Linked DNA regions of Chelatococcus sp. HY11. The protein of the gene in region 1 interacts with the protein of each later gene in a pairwise test. Links are inferred from orthologs where the notes say so. Each region holds a gene or a part of one and is shown in the gene's direction. Other genes may lie near its edges. The genes, in order: KIO74_RS01290 and lpdA.

Region 1 (7,792 bases):
GGTTCTGCTGCTGGTAGTCGCGCTGGAACTGATTGTTCGTTTGCGCAAGTGCCCCCTGTGTCGCCACAAGGATCGCGATCATCGCACCAAATGAGACCACGGCGCGCGGCGCAATGCCCTTCTCGCTTTTGCCAGACTGAGGTCTTTCCCGACCCCAGGAAACACGCGTACGCATTTCGGTACACATCGCACCGCTCCTCCCATACCGCGCCCCGCGTACCTACATCAGAGCGCGCTATTTATATGGGATGGAAGCCGTCGCGCGCCATGGCTTTAGTGTGGGCAGCGTGCCCATAACGCCATCCGCATCGCCGGAAAGCTCGACGCCGTTCGCGTTTTGGTCCAAGGTCGTCCCATGAATCAAGGTCTGAACCACCCATCCCGGAAGCACGACGCCGACGGCGAGGCCACCCGGGCCGCGCCGCGTGGCGGCAGCCTCAGCGAGCGCGCCCGAGCGCAGGCAGCGCCTGTTGCCTATCTCGCCGGTCTCAACCACGAGCAGCGCCTCGCGGTGGAGACCACCGAGGGGCCGGTGCTCGTTCTCGCGGGTGCCGGCACGGGCAAGACCAGGGTGCTCACCACGCGCATCGCCCATCTGATCGCCATCGGCCGCGCCCGCCCTTCCGACATTCTCGCCGTCACCTTCACCAACAAGGCGGCGCGCGAGATGAAGGCGCGCGTCGGCATGCTGGTCGGGCCGGCGGCCGAAGGCATGCCCTGGCTCGGCACGTTCCATGCCATTTCCACCAAGATCCTGCGCCGCCACGCCGAGCTCGTCGGCCTCAAGAGCGATTTCACCATTCTCGACGTGGACGACCAGATCCGCCTCATGAAGCAGGTGATCCAGGCCGCTAATCTCGACGAGAAGCGCTGGCCGGCCCGCCAGCTCGCGAGCATCATCGACGGCTGGAAGAACCGGGCACTCGGCCCCGACCAAGTGCCGCACGGTGAGGGCGCCGCCTTCGCCAATGGCCGGGGCACAGAACTTTACCGCCATTATCAGGAACGCTTGAAGATCCTGAATGCCGCCGATTTCGGCGACCTGTTGACCGAGACCATCCGCCTCTTCCGCGAGCATCCGGACGTCCTCGCCCAGTATCAGAAGCGCTTCCGCTATATGCTGGTGGACGAATACCAAGACACCAACGTCGCGCAGTATCTGTGGCTCCGGCTGCTGGCCCAGGGGCGCGAGCCCGGCCAGCGCAATCTGGCCTGCGTCGGTGACGACGACCAGTCGATCTATGGCTGGCGTGGCGCGGAGGTGGACAACATCCTGCGCTTCGAGCACGATTTTCCGGGTGCCGTGGTGGTGCGACTGGAGCGCAACTACCGCTCCCATGCTCATATCCTCGCGGCTGCCTCCCACCTCATCGCCCATAACGAGGGCCGGCTCGGCAAGACACTGCGCACGGACGATGAACCGGGCGAGAAGGTGACGATCACCGGCGCGTGGGACTCGGAGGAAGAGGCCCGCCTCGTCGGCGAAGAGATCGAGGCGTTGCAGGCCAAGGGGCACAATCTCTCCGAAATCGCCATCCTCGTGCGCATTTCCGCGCAGATGCGGGAGCTCGAAGACCGTTTCGTGCAGCTCGGCCTGCCCTACCGCGTCATCGGCGGCCCGCGCTTCTACGAGCGTATGGAGATCCGCGACGCGCTCGCCTATTTCCGCTGCGTCGCCCAGCCCGCCGACGATCTCGCCTTCGAGCGCATCCTGAATACGCCAAAGCGCGGCCTCGGCGACGCGACCGTGCAGGTTCTCCATGCCCATGCGCGGGCGGCGCGCATTCCCCTGATGGAAGCGGCGCGCTTCATCGTCGAGACGGAAGAGCTGAAGCCGAAGCCGCGCGGTTCCCTGCGCGATCTGTTGGCAGCGTTCTCTCGCTGGAGCTCGCTGATCGACAATACGCCGCAGACGGAACTCGCCGAGATGATTCTGGAGGAATCCGGCTACACCGAAATGTGGCAGAAGGACCGGTCGGCGGAAGCGGCCGGGCGCCTGGAGAACCTGAAGGAGCTCGTCCGAAGCCTCGAGGAATTCCCGGATCTCCGGGGCTTCCTGGAACATGTCTCGCTGGTCATGGACGCGGTCGAGAACGACACGGAAGACCGCGTCAGCCTGATGACGCTGCATGCCGCCAAGGGCCTGGAATTCGACACCGTGTTCCTGCCCGGCTGGGAGGAAGGGCTGTTTCCCAACCAGCGCGCCCTCGACGAGAGCGGTCGCGCGGGGCTGGAGGAAGAACGCCGTCTCGCCCATGTTGGCATTACCCGCGCCCGACGCCGTGCGAAGATCTATTTCGCCTCCAACCGCCGTATCCATGGCCTTTGGAACGCCACGATCCCCAGCCGCTTCATCGACGAGCTGCCGGAGGACCATGTCGAGGTGACGGAAGCGCCCGCCGCCTTCTCCTATGGCGGTTACGGCAAGAGCCGCTTTGACGATGTGGAATCGTTTTCCTCATCCTATGCCACGCCGGGCTGGCAACGCGCCCAGAACAAGGGTGGTCTAGGCAGCGGCGGCTTTGGCGGAGGCGGCAGCCGCGGAGGTTTCGCGCAAGGGCGTGGTGGCTACGGCGGCTCCTCCGGCCCGGGACGCGGCGGCCTGCTGATCGAGGGGGAGCTCGTCGCCAAGTCCTCGGGACCGGCCTCCGCCTTCGCGCCGTCCGACCGGGTGTTCCACATCAAGTTCGGACCAGGCTCGGTGGCCGCCGTCGACGGCAACAAGCTGACGGTCGACTTCGACAAGGCCGGCCGCAAGATGGTGCTCGACAGCTTCGTGCAGCGGCAGGGCTGACCGGCGACCATTCATCAACCGCTGATTTCATGCACGGGCCATTATACGGCGGCCCGCCGCATGCAGCGAAGCTTAAATAACGTCAATACCGAACTTGATCTTTGCAGGTCGCCACAAGCGCAATCTTGGCATTTACTTCTGCCCAATCGGGTCGATTAAAAATCAACATTAAAACATATTTGCGACATATTGAATGCCGCGATCGATTACTTTTCTTGCTTACCATAAAAACGCGGAACAAAGATCCCATCCAGCCATTCTTTATGGCGCCGGCAGTCGATGACGGTACGACATGGATAGTCGACGTCTCGCCGGCATATCCGGTCAAGCATACGGTCATAAGGAGATGATCATGCCGAACCAAGGTGGACACGACACGGGTAAGCACGGCCAGAAGGACATGCAGAAGGATATGCATCCCTCCAAGGGTCATACGCAGAGCAGCGGAACGCAGAGCGCGTCCGGCTCGCCCGGCCAGCACAACCCGCAGTCCGCGCCCGGCGCCGGTAAGGACAAAGACCAACACGCCCGGAAGTAAGCTGACACCGTCACATTGAGGTTGACTCAGCGCAACTGAGGTCGGTTCGGGCGGAGCCTGAGCCGGCCATAACTTTTTTTCAAGACAGCGGAATTGGCCGCGCTAGAATTCGCGCATGGAAGGAAACGCGACGCATAACGGGCCAAAGCCAGCCACCAACGAAGCCATGGGCATCTTCGCCCTGGATAAGGGGGAGCGCACGCGCTTCTTCGCTTGCCCGAATTTCGCCGCGCTCGATTGCCTGACTGCGACCTTCCGCACCTATCGCTACGTCCCACACACGCACGACACTTTCGTCATCGGTTCCGTCATCGCCGGCTGCGAAACGTGGACGGTGCGTGGCATACGCGGCTATGCCGGGCCCGGCGACTTCGTTTTCGTCAATCCCCAGGAAGTCCATGACGGCGCCCCCCATGGCAGTGGCTATTGCTATCGGATGAGCTACCCGTCCATAGAGCTGCTCCGCCAGATCGCGAGCGAGCTTCGCGAAAGGGACGTGACGGCCACGCCTTATTTTCCGGAAACCGTGGTCAACGATCCGGCGGGAGTCGCGCTGTTCGTCGCCGCGCATGCCGCGATGGATGTGCATGGAGACGCGCGGGCCGGCGAGGAGTTGCTCTATCGCGCCTATGCCCATTGCCTGGTGCGCCATGCGCGTGTCACGTCTCAGCCGGCAACCGGCCGCGAGGCGGACCAGGTCACCCGGATCGGCCGCATGATCAAGGAACATTACGCCGACGACCTGTCCCTCAGCCGCCTGGCGGCTGAAGCGGGGCTGCCGCGCCACCGTCTCATCAGCGCTTTTCGCCGCGAGACCGGCATGACCCCGCATGCCTTCATCCTCGACCGGCGTGTCATCGCTGCTCAACAGGCCCTGCGGCGTGGCGCCACCCCGGCCGAGGCCGCGGCCGCTACGGGCTTCTGCGATCAGGCCCATCTCACCCGCGCTTTCAAAGCCCGCATCGGCATTACGCCGGGAGCCTTTCGCGCCGCGGTATCCTGACGGCGACATCGACCCACCCTCGTCCTGTCACACCCTCGAGGCTACCCATGCTGGACCGCGCACAGCCCCAGAAACTGGATCACGAGCCCCCGCACGGAAAGCCATCGCGCCAAAAGCCATCGCACCGAGCGTCTCGGGGCCGCGAATGGCGTGCGGGCATTGCGGCGATCGTTCCCGTGGCCATCGCCGCCATCCCGATCGGTCTTCTGTTCGGCGCCCTCTGCAGCGCCAAGGGGCTCACAATCGCCGAGGCGGGGCTGATGTCCGCCCTCATCTTTGCGGGAGGCTCCCAGTTCGCCGCACTGGAGCTGTGGACGACGCCGGTCCCCATCGCCGCACTGGTTTTCTCAACACTTCTGATCAACGCCCGGCATGTGCTGATGGGCGCGTCGCTCACCCCCAAGACGGGGCTGTTCTCGCCCCTGCAGCGATACCTCGGCTTTCACTTCATGACGGACGAGACCTGGGCGCTTGCCGAGAGACGGGCTGTCGCCGCCCCCCTCACCCCCGCCTACTGGTTCGCCCTGGCGACGGTGCTGCCCACGGCGTGGATCGGCTCGACCCTCGCTGGCGCGGTAGTCGGCTCGTTTCTCGGCGACCCCAGGCGTATCGGCGCCGATTTCGCCTTCACAGCGCTCTTCATCGGCTTGATCGCGGGCTTCTGGAAGGGGCGCACGACGGCGGTTACCATCGCCGCGAGCGGAGGCGCAGCCGCGCTCGCTTATGTCACACTCGGCCCACCCTGGCACGTGGCCGCGGGCGCCATCGCCGGCATCGCCGCAGCCTACATGACCGCACCGGAGTCCAGTGACAGCGAGGCCCACCTCAGCGCGACAACGGGATCCCCGCCAACGATGAACCCCGAAAATGAAAATATAGACCGACAAAACTCCAAATAAACAAGCATTAATTCCCCATCCTCACGATGAAATATCATATACATAAATTGATAGATCGGACGCATAAGTACCGATATTTTTTTAATCGTTCCGAACACGCGTTTCACTATCTTTCGCGCACCCTTGGAAGGGCAATTTTTTCTCGCAACACAATGGAAGTGAGGAGAAAATTGATGCGTTATTCAGCCAAAATGGTCCGAGCCATCAATGCGTGCGACGCCCTACGCCGGACCAGCCTATCCGCATTGGCGATACTAACATGACCGCGGAATCGAACGGGCCAGCGGCCATCCATGTCACGCATCGAGCAGCCAGGTGCGAGTGGTGTGACGGGCTCAAAGCCGTGGCGCCCGTCGCCGCCGTCGTCATGCCCGTCGGCCTGCTCTTCGGCGCGCTCTCCAGCGCGAAAGGCCTGACGTTGCTCGAGGCCGGGCTGATGTCCATCCTGGTATTCGCGGGCGGCGCCCAGATCGCGGCCATGGACCTGTGGCTCGACCCGATGCCGGTGGCGGCGATCGCGCTTTCGACCTTCCTGATCAACGCGCGACATATCCTGATGGGCTTGTCGCTCGCGCCGAAAACCCACGGCTTTAGCCCCCGGCAGCGGTTCTTCGCCTTCTTCTTCCTGACGGACGAAGCCTGGGCTCTGTCGGAGCGACGCGTTTTGAACCACCCGCTGACGCCAACGTTCTGGTTCTCACTGGCGGTCGTCATCCCGGTCGTCTGGAGCGCGGGCACCTACATCGGCGCCCGCTTCGGGAACTGCCTGGGCGACCCCTGCGCGATCGGGGCCGACTTCACCTTTACCGCCCTCCTGATCAGTCTGATCGCCGGGTTCACGACGACACGCACAGCGCTTTCCGCTGTTCTCGCGAGCTGTGTGACCGCGACACTCAGCTATGTGGCCCTTGGCGCACCCTGGCATATCGTCATCGGCGCGACGGTGGGACTGACGGTCGCCTATGTAACGGCACCGAGAGACCGTGTCGCGGAAGCCGCCGAGCGCAACCTCATCAGCGACGCGTTGTCGAATCTCGATCCCGCCGCTCCGCTCGACTGCCCTTCAGGAAGCCGCCCATGAATAGCGAAAACGCCATGAATATTGACAGTTCCGCCCTGATGGCCATCCTCGCGATGGCGGCGGTGACCTATCTCACACGCATCGCCGGCATCGCGCTGGCCGGACGGCTCACGCTCTCAGGACGCGCGAAGGCGGCTTTTGACGCCATTCCGCCAGCGGTTCTCGTCGCGGTGATCGCGCCAAGCGCATTGGCGACCGGCTGGCCGGAGACCGTCGCGGCGGCGATCGCCGCCCTGTCGGCGACCCGCCTGCCGCTGCTCGCCACGGTCGCAATCGGCGTTCTCTCCGTTGTCGGGCTCCGGGCCATCGCGGGCTGAGGCCCCTCGGCCACACGCAAGACCACGGGCGGTCTTGCGTGTGCGTTCCGGAAGGTACGCCCCGCTCAAGCCTGCAGCGGCCGCGTCGCCTCCTGCAGCCACTGCAGCGTCTCTCCGTCGACGAGCGGCCCGATATGGGCGAGCACGTCGGCGTGATAGGCGTCGAGCCAGGCAATTTCATCCTCGGTCATCAGCGACGGGTCGATCAGCGCCCGGTCGATCGGCGTGAAGCTCAATGTCTCGAAACCGAGCATTGGCCGCTCGCCCCCGGTCACATCCCGCGGCTCCACGAGAACAAGGTTCTCGATGCGGATGCCGTAAGAGCCTTCCTTGTAATAGCCGGGCTCGTTGGACAGGATCATGCCGGGCTCGAGCGGCACCGTCCCGAGCTTCGACAGCCGCTGCGGCCCCTCATGCACCGAGAGATAGGAGCCGACGCCATGGCCGGTGCCATGGTCGAAGTCCGTACCCGCCTGCCAGAGCGCACGCCGCGCCAGCGCGTCGAGCTGGGCTCCCGAGGTGCCGCGGGGGAAAATCGCCGTCGCGATCGCGATATGCCCCTTGAGCACGCGGGTGAAACGGTCGCGCATCTCCTCGGTGACTGCGCCCACGCTCACAGTGCGGGTGATGTCGGTGGTACCGTCGCGATATTGCCCGCCGGAATCGACGAGGAAGATCCCCTGCCCGATCGTCCGGTCAGACGCCTTGGTCACGCGGTAATGTGGCATCGCGGCATTCGGTCCGGCGCCGGCGATCGTCGGGAAAGATACGTCCATTAGCGCGTTGGTCTGGCGGCGGAACTCCTCGAGCGCCTCGACCGCGGCGATCTCCGTGAGCTCCCCGCCGGGCGCCTCCCGCGCGAGCCAGGCGAGGAAGCGCGCCATGGCGACGCCGTCGCGGCGATGGGCGCTCCGGCTGCCCTGCTGCTCGACGGTGTTCTTCACGGCCTTCAACCGCGTGATCGGATCCGCGCCGACATCCGCCTTGCCCCCGCCCTGCTCGATCGCCTGTTTCAGCGCCATGGCGCCGGTGGCCGCGTCGAGGCGCACCGGGGCGCCGCCGGCCGCGACCGTTGCAAGCGCCTCGGTGAAGGAAGACGGCGCTGCGACATCGGCCACGCCGGCGAGATGAGCGCTGACCTCTTCATCAATGCGCGCGGA
Region 2 (7,578 bases), 2.9 Mb from region 1 along the record:
GATCGAGGAAGGCCAGGGCATCGACTGGGCCACCGGCGAGGCGCTTGCCTTCGGCTCGCTGCTGCTTGAAGGCCACCCTGTCCGCCTGTCGGGCCAGGACGTCGAGCGCGGCACTTTCAGCCAGCGCCATTCGGTGCTGCTCGACCAGGAGAACGAGGACCGCTACACGCCCCTCAACAACCTGGACGAGAACCAGGCCCGCTACGAGGTCATCAACTCGATGCTCTCGGAAGAGGCGGTGCTCGGCTTCGAATATGGCTACACGCTGGCCGAGCCGAATGCGCTGACCCTGTGGGAAGCGCAGTTCGGTGACTTCGCCAACGGTGCCCAGGTGGTCGTCGACCAGTTCATCTCGTCGGGTGAGCGCAAGTGGCTCAGGATGTCGGGCCTCGTGATGCTGCTTCCGCATGGCTATGAAGGCCAGGGGCCGGAGCATTCCTCCGCCCGCCTGGAGCGCTATCTGCAGCTCTGCGCCGAGGACAACATGCAGGTCGCGAACTGCACGACGCCGGCGAACTACTTCCATATCCTGCGCCGGCAGCTGAAGCGCGAGTTCCGCAAGCCGCTCATCCTGATGACGCCGAAGTCGCTGCTGCGCCACAAGCGCTGCGTCTCGACGCTGGACGAGCTCTCCGAAGGCACGAGCTTCCACCGCATCCTGCGGGATGACGCCGAGCGTCTGCCGAAGGAGAAGATCAAGCTCGTCAAGGACGAGAAGATCCGCCGGGTCGTGATCTGCTCGGGCAAGGTCTACTACGACCTCTATGAGGAGCGCGAGAAGCGCGGCATCGACGACATCTTCTTCCTGCGCGTCGAGCAGCTCTATCCTTTCCCGGCCAAGACGCTTGCCGGCATTCTTTCCCGCTTCCGCAACGCTGAGGTGTTGTGGTGCCAGGAAGAGCCCAAGAACATGGGGTCGTGGAACTTCGTCGAACCCTATCTCGAATGGGTGCTCGACCATTCCGGCCTCAAGGCGACGCGTCCGCGCTATGTCGGACGTCCCGCCTCGGCCTCCACGGCTGTCGGCCAGATGTCCAAGCATCTGGCACAGTTGCAGGCTTTCCTTGACGAGGCGCTGGCTTCCTGAGGGAAGCCTTCGCCCCGCCCCCTCAAGCTGGCCGCAAGGCCTTAGATCGTCAGGCATCCGGCCCGGCCGGAAGACAGCAAGAAGCGAACATCATGGCGACCGAAATCCGTGTGCCGACCCTCGGCGAATCCGTGACGGAGGCCACCATCGGCCGGTGGTTCAAGAAACAGGGCGAGGCCGTGAAGGCCGATGAGCCGCTCGTCGAACTCGAAACCGACAAGGTGACGCTGGAGGTCAACGCTCCGGCCGCCGGCGTGCTCGCCGAGATCACCGTCAAGGAAGGCGACACCGTCGAGGTTGGCGCCCTGCTCGGCTCGCTCAGCGAAGGTGGCGCGGGTGCTACTCCCGCCAAGGCGGCTGAAAAGCCCGCGGCAAAGCCGGCGCCTGCTCCGGCCGCCGCTCCGGCGCCGGCACCCGCCGCTGCTCCCTCCAAGGGTGACAATGGTCCGGCGGTCGGCCGCATCGCGGCCGAGACCGGTCTTGATCCGGCGAAGGTCGCCGGCACCGGCAAGGACGGTCGCGTGACCAAGGGCGATATCCTCGGCGCGCTGTCCAGCGGCGCGGCCTCCGCCCAACCAGCCCAGCCCGTGCAGCTGCGCGCGCCGTCGGCTCCGGATGATGCCTCGCGCGAAGAGCGCGTGCGCATGACCAAGCTGCGCCAGACCATCGCGCGCCGCCTGAAGGAAGCCCAGTCCGCCGCCGCCATGCTGACGACGTTCAACGATGTCGACATGTCCGGCGTGATGGATCTGCGCAACCAGTACAAGGATGTGTTCGAGAAGAAGCACGGCGTGAAGCTCGGCTTCATGGGCTTCTTCGTGAAGGCCTGCGTGCAGGCGCTGAAGGACGTGCCGGCCGTCAATGCCGAGATCGACGGCACGGACATCATCTACAAGAACTACTACCACATCGGCGTCGCCGTCGGCACGGACAAGGGCCTCGTCGTGCCCGTAGTCCGCGATGCGGACCAGCTGTCGATCGCCGGCATCGAGAAAGAGATCGCCGAGTACGGGAAGCGCGCCCGTGACGGCAAGCTGACGATCGAGGAGATGCAGGGCGGCACCTTCACCATTTCCAACGGCGGTGTCTACGGTTCGCTTCTCTCCACGCCGATCCTCAACGCGCCACAGTCCGCTATCCTCGGAATGCACCGCATCGAGCAGCGGCCCGTGGTGAAGAACGGCCAGATCGTCGCCCGACCGATGATGTATCTCGCGGTGTCCTACGACCACCGTCTCATCGACGGTAAGGAAGCGGTCACGTTCCTGGTCCGCATCAAGGAAAACCTCGAGGACCCGACACGCCTCGTGCTGGACCTCTGATCCAGACCCCATAGTCGCTAGGGCGCTGGTCGCTCGGGACCACCGCTTCGTTCCAGAACCGGAATTCACTCATCGGGTTCTGAAGGAAAGGCTGGTGCGATGGATGGCGTTCTGGTGATCACAGGCGGTGGCCGGGGTATTGGCCGCGCCACCGCGTTCAAGGCCGCGGCCGCGGGCTATCGCGTGGCCATCAGTTACGTCTCGGATGCCACTGCGGCTGATGCCGTGGTGGCCCGGATAAGCGAGGCTGGCGGCACGGCTATTGCCGTGAAGGGGGATGTCGCTGACGAGGCGGACGTCGTTCGCCTTTTCGCCGAGGCCGACAAGCTTGGCCCCCTCGCGGGGCTGATCAACAATGCGGGCATCGTTGATCGCGCGGCGCCGCTCGCCGACATGTCGTTCGAACGCATCACCCGCATGATGATGGTGAACGTTGTCGGCAGCCTCATCGCCGCCCGCGAGGCGGTGCGCCGCATGTCCACCAGCTCCGGCGGGCAGGGCGGCGTCATCGTCAATCTGTCCTCGCGCGCCGCCGCGCTGGGCGGCGCCAAGCAGTATATCGACTACGCCGCCGCGAAGGGTGCCATCGACAGCTTTACCCATGGGCTCGCCCTGGAGGTCGCCGACCAGGGCATCCGTGTTGCCGGCGTCAGGCCCGGCATCATCGACACCGATATCCATGCTAGCGGCGGCGATCCTGGCCGGGTCGCCCGCATGCGCAGCATGCTCCCGATGGGCCGCGAGGGCAGCGCGGACGAGGTCGCGGAGGCGATCATGTGGCTCATCTCCGACAAGGCCAGCTATGTGACCGGCACGACGATCGATGTATCGGGCGGCCGTTAGAGCATGATCCCAAAAGTGGATACCGGTTTTTGGAAAAGAGCATGCTCAGAGCAAAAACTTAAAGCGGTTTGCAAGAAGGAAAGAACGCGAAATGGCTGACGCTTACGATCTCGTCGTCATCGGCACTGGACCGGGCGGCTATGTCTGCGCCATCCGGGCCGCCCAGCTCGGCCTGAAGACGGCCGTCGTCGAGAAGCGCAAGACCCATGGCGGCACGTGCCTGAACGTCGGCTGCATCCCGTCCAAGGCGCTGCTCTATGCCTCAGAGAAGTTCCACGAGGCCTCCCATGCCTTCGCCAAGATGGGCATAGGCGTGTCGGCGCCGAAGATCGACATTGCCCAGTTGCAGGCCTTCAAGCAGGAAGGCGTCGACGGCAACGTCAAGGGCGTGGAGTTCCTTCTCAAGAAGAACAAGGTCGATGTGTTCTTCGGCACGGGAAGCATTCCCGCCGCCGGTTCGGTCTCCGTGAAGGCTGAGGACGGTTCGGTCCAGACGATCGCCACGAAGTCGATCGTCATCGCGACCGGCTCGGATGTCGCCAGGCTCCCCGGCGTCACCATCGACGAGAAGATCGTGGTGTCGTCGACCGGCGCGCTCGAGCTGGCGAAGACGCCCAAGAAGCTCGTCGTCGTCGGCGCCGGCGTCATCGGCCTCGAGCTCGGCTCAGTCTGGCAGCGCCTCGGCGCCGAGGTCACGGTGATTGAGTATCTCGACCGCATCCTGCCCGGCATGGACGGCGAGGTCGCCAAGCAGTTCCAGCGCATCCTTGCCAAGCAGGGCTTCACCTTCAAGCTGTCGAGCAAGGTCACCAAGGTCGAGACGGCCAAGAACGGCGCCAAGGTCACCGTCGAGCCCGCCGCTGGCGGCGACGCCGAAACGCTCGATGCCGATATCGTTCTCGTCGCGATCGGCCGCACGCCTTACACCGACGCCCTTGGCCTCGCCGAGCTCGGCGTCGAGCTCGACAAGCGCGGCCGTGTCGTGGTCGACAGCCACTATGCGACCAAGGTTCCCGGCGTCTACGCCATCGGCGACGTCATTGCCGGCCCGATGCTCGCGCACAAGGCCGAGGACGAGGGCGTGGCGGTGGCCGAAATCCTCGCCGGCAAGGCAGGCCACGTGAATTACGAGGTCATCCCGAGCGTGGTCTACACCTTTCCGGAGGTGGCCTCCGTCGGCCGCACCGAGGAAGAACTCAAGGAAGCGGGCATCACTTATAACGTCGGCAAGTTCCCCTTCACGGCCAATGGCCGCGCCAAGGTGAACCACACCACCGACGGCTTCGTGAAATTCCTGGCGGATGCCACGACGGACCGTGTGCTCGGCTGCCACATCGTCGGCCCCGAGGCCGGCGAAATGATCCACGAAGTGGCCGTGCTGATGGAATTCGGCGGCTCGTCGGAGGATCTTGCCCGCACCTGCCATGCCCATCCGACCCGCTCCGAAGCGGTCAAGGAAGCCGCCATGGCCGTGGAGAAGCGCGCGATCCACATGTGAACGCGACGCAGTTCACTGAAGATGCTGGTCCCCGGCCTCGCGCCGGGGATTTTTTATGGCGTCCGTGTGGATCTCTGGCCAGCCACGCCGGCCGCGCGGGGACTGCACGTGCGCCAACCTATGATAAAAGTGGTTACGGTGCGCCCACCGCACTTTTTCCGTCCATCTGATGGAAGGAGGCCCCGCCGGTTTCTCTCTTCCCGCAAGGAGAGAGCTTGGATTTAGAGGCGATCTCCGGAGCGGGTACCCCTCACCCGCGCCTACGGCGCGACCTCTCCCGTCGGGAGAGGTGAGCACCACCGACATCGGCCGCGACATCAGGCATTGGCGTCCCCTCTCCCGGGCGGGAGAGGGACAGGGTGAGGGAAGCAGCGGGTTACCGTCGCGGCTCGACGTGGGAGCATCGCATCGGAACCACCAGCCCCAATAAAAAAGGCAGCCGCCTCGACTGAGGACGGCTGCTATTTATTTCTGGAGGTCGTCTGTCGGTTAGTGTCAGCCCGTCTGCGTGGTTGACGGGGCCTGGATTGTCTGTTGGCTGTCGAGCGAAGATGTATGCTTCGGGCCGCAATCCGCAAAAGCGGCCGGAGCAAAAGCCGCACTGGCGGCGAGGGTCAAGGCGAGGATCAGTGAACGCATCGTCTTTCTCCTTCAAGGGTTCTTACTTCAACTGAGGATAACGGTTTTTCCCTAGATTGGTCCCCTTTGCAGGCTACACGGCATATCGCGGAGAACAAGATGGGGGTGACATTCGTTCTGCACTAAGATCAGCCATCTCACGCAATAGTGTGCGACAGAAGGAGAATGATCATGGCGGGAAGCGTGAACTCCATCCCGGATAACGGCGCCCCGAAGCCCTACATCTGCGTCAGCCGTGGGAACGAAGCCATCGCCTTCTACAGGCAAGTCTTCGACGCCGTGGAAACGCTGAAGATCTCGGATCCGGCAGGAAAAGTCGGGCATGCCGAACTGACCATCGGCGAGGGCAGCATGATGCTCTGCGACGAGTTTCCGGAATACGGCGCTCTCAGCCCTGAAACCATCGGCGGTTCACCGGTCGTCCTGCATATCTACGTCAAAGATGCGGATACCACCGTCGCCAAGGCGGAGGCTGCGGGCGCGACCATATTGAAGCCGGTCGAGGACCAGTTTTACGGCGATCGCGGCGGAAAGCTCAAGGATCCGTTCGGGCATATCTGGTGGGTCTCCACCCGTATCGAGGACATATCGCACGATGAAATGCGCCGACGCGCCAAGGAACTCTACGGCATGAGCTGACAGGGGTCCGCCCGGGCTGATCCTGTTTGGAGCGTTCACCGGGGAGCCATCGAAGCGCCTTGCAAAGACCATGAACGACAGGCACGAGCGACAGCTGATGTCCGGAGCTGATCCATGCGCCGCCTGTTGAAACCGCTGTGGTTCCTTCTCGCCGTGCTCTTCCTGGTGGAGGCATGGCTGTGGGACAGGCTCGCCCCCGTTGTCGCCGGCATCGTCGGGCTGCTGCCATGGGCCGAATGGTCGAAGAAGCTCGCGGCCTTCATCGATCGTCTGCCGCCGCTCGCCGTGGCCGCGCTCTTCATCGTGCCGGCGAGCCTGCTGCTGCCGGTCAAGCTTCTCGCCCTGTGGCTCCTCGCCCATGAACATTGGTTCATGGCCGTTGGTCTGCTCGTCGCCGTCAAGATGCTCGGGCTTGGCGTCACGGCCTATCTCTTCGAGCTATGCCGCGAGAAGCTCCTCGAGTTGCCGTGGTTCGCCTGGCTCTACCGGCGTCTTCTCGAGATCCGCGCCTGGGCGCATCGTCAGACCGAGCCCGCGCGCCGGGCGGTCCGGTCGGCCATCGCCGCCGTGCGTCTGCGCCTCAACCTCAATGGCCAGATGGGGCGGCGCATCGCCCTTCTGCGCCGGCGTACCCGCCGCTTCGGTGGCAGCGCCTGATCCGTTAAGCTCTTGGATGGGCGGCGTCGTAGGCCGCGAGCAGCCTCGCCGCGTCAACCTTCGTGTAGTTCTGCGTCGTTGACAGGGACGCGTGGCCCAGCAGCTCCTGAATGGCCCTGAGATCCCCCCCGCGACCGAGCAGATGCGTTGCGAAGGAATGCCGCAAGGCGTGCGGCGTCGCGCTGGCGGGCAGCCCGAGCGCGCCGCGCAGGTTCTCCATGACAAGCTGGATGATACGCGGCGACAGCGGACCACCACGTGTGCCCACAAAGAGCGGACCTTCCGGCGGCAAGGGATGGGGGCAGGCCGCGATATAGTCCGCGATGGCACGCGATACCTGCGGCAGCACGGGCACGCCGCGCGTCTTGCCCCCCTTGCCCGTCACCGTGATGTCCATCTGCCCATCGACGGGCGCGTGACGGCGCTGGAGGCCAAGCGCCTCGCTGATACGCAAGCCGCACCCGTAGAGCAGCGCCAGCACGGCCGCATCGCGTGCCAGGATCCACTCCGCCCGGTCATCGCCGGCCCGGCTCTCGATCGTCGTAACGGCCTTCGCCGCCGTGACCGCGAGCGGGCGTGGCAGGCTCTTCTTCACCTTGGGACCTCGCACCGCCGCGAAGGCCGACGCATTGCCCGCGCCGCTCCGTTCGAGATGCCGGGCGAAGGAGCGCAGCGCCGCGAGCTGGCGCATGAGGGAGTGGCTGCCGATGCCATCGCGCCGCCGGGCCGCGAGGAACGCCCTGATATCAGCCGGCCCAAGCGCGGCGATGGTGCGCAAGCTGGCCGGCTCTCCCTGATATTCGGTCAGGAAAGTCAGGAACTGCCTGAGATCACGCCCATAGGCTTCAACTGTCTTGGGCGACAGGCGGCGCTCGGCGGCGAGATAGGAGAGC

What was found.
Region 2: the proteins of KIO74_RS01290 (region 1) and lpdA interact in binary tests that used the Escherichia coli proteins (3 or more experiments, as listed by UniProt). The link is inferred for Chelatococcus sp. HY11 from one-to-one orthologs.

What each region holds. Positions count from the first base shown.
Region 1 is NZ_JAHBRX010000001.1:242,031-249,822, reverse strand. What follows is about bases 1-3,074. They hold KIO74_RS01290 (ATP-dependent helicase), read left to right. Parts: upstream 1-355; coding sequence 356-2,794; downstream 2,795-3,074. Other genes in these bases: KIO74_RS01295 (hypothetical protein), read right to left, coding at 1-175. Also shown: KIO74_RS01285 (hypothetical protein), read left to right, coding at 3,147-3,332; KIO74_RS01280 (AraC family transcriptional regulator), read left to right, coding at 3,448-4,335; KIO74_RS01275 (AzlC family ABC transporter permease), read left to right, coding at 4,512-5,234; KIO74_RS01270 (AzlC family ABC transporter permease), read left to right, coding at 5,494-6,315; KIO74_RS01265 (AzlD family protein), read left to right, coding at 6,330-6,632; KIO74_RS01260 (aminopeptidase P family protein), read right to left, coding at 6,698-7,792. UniProt on the Escherichia coli protein: A helicase with DNA-dependent ATPase activity. Unwinds DNA duplexes with 3'-5' polarity. Translocates on single-stranded DNA with 3'-5' polarity. Initiates unwinding more efficiently from a nicked substrate than double-stranded DNA.
Region 2 is NZ_JAHBRX010000001.1:3,180,118-3,187,695, forward strand. The notes cover bases 2,687-5,546. They hold lpdA (dihydrolipoyl dehydrogenase), read left to right. Parts: upstream 2,687-3,343; coding sequence 3,344-4,750; downstream 4,751-5,546. Other genes in these bases: KIO74_RS14575 (SDR family oxidoreductase), read left to right, coding at 2,687-3,252; KIO74_RS14585 (hypothetical protein), read right to left, coding at 5,246-5,389. Also shown: KIO74_RS14565 (2-oxoglutarate dehydrogenase E1 component), read left to right, coding at 1-1,087; odhB (2-oxoglutarate dehydrogenase complex dihydrolipoyllysine-residue succinyltransferase), read left to right, coding at 1,180-2,409; more of KIO74_RS14575, read left to right, coding at 2,509-2,686; KIO74_RS14590 (VOC family protein), read left to right, coding at 5,561-6,028; KIO74_RS14595 (hypothetical protein), read left to right, coding at 6,143-6,685; KIO74_RS14600 (tyrosine recombinase XerC), read right to left, coding at 6,690-7,578. UniProt on the Escherichia coli protein: Lipoamide dehydrogenase is a component of the glycine cleavage system as well as of the alpha-ketoacid dehydrogenase complexes.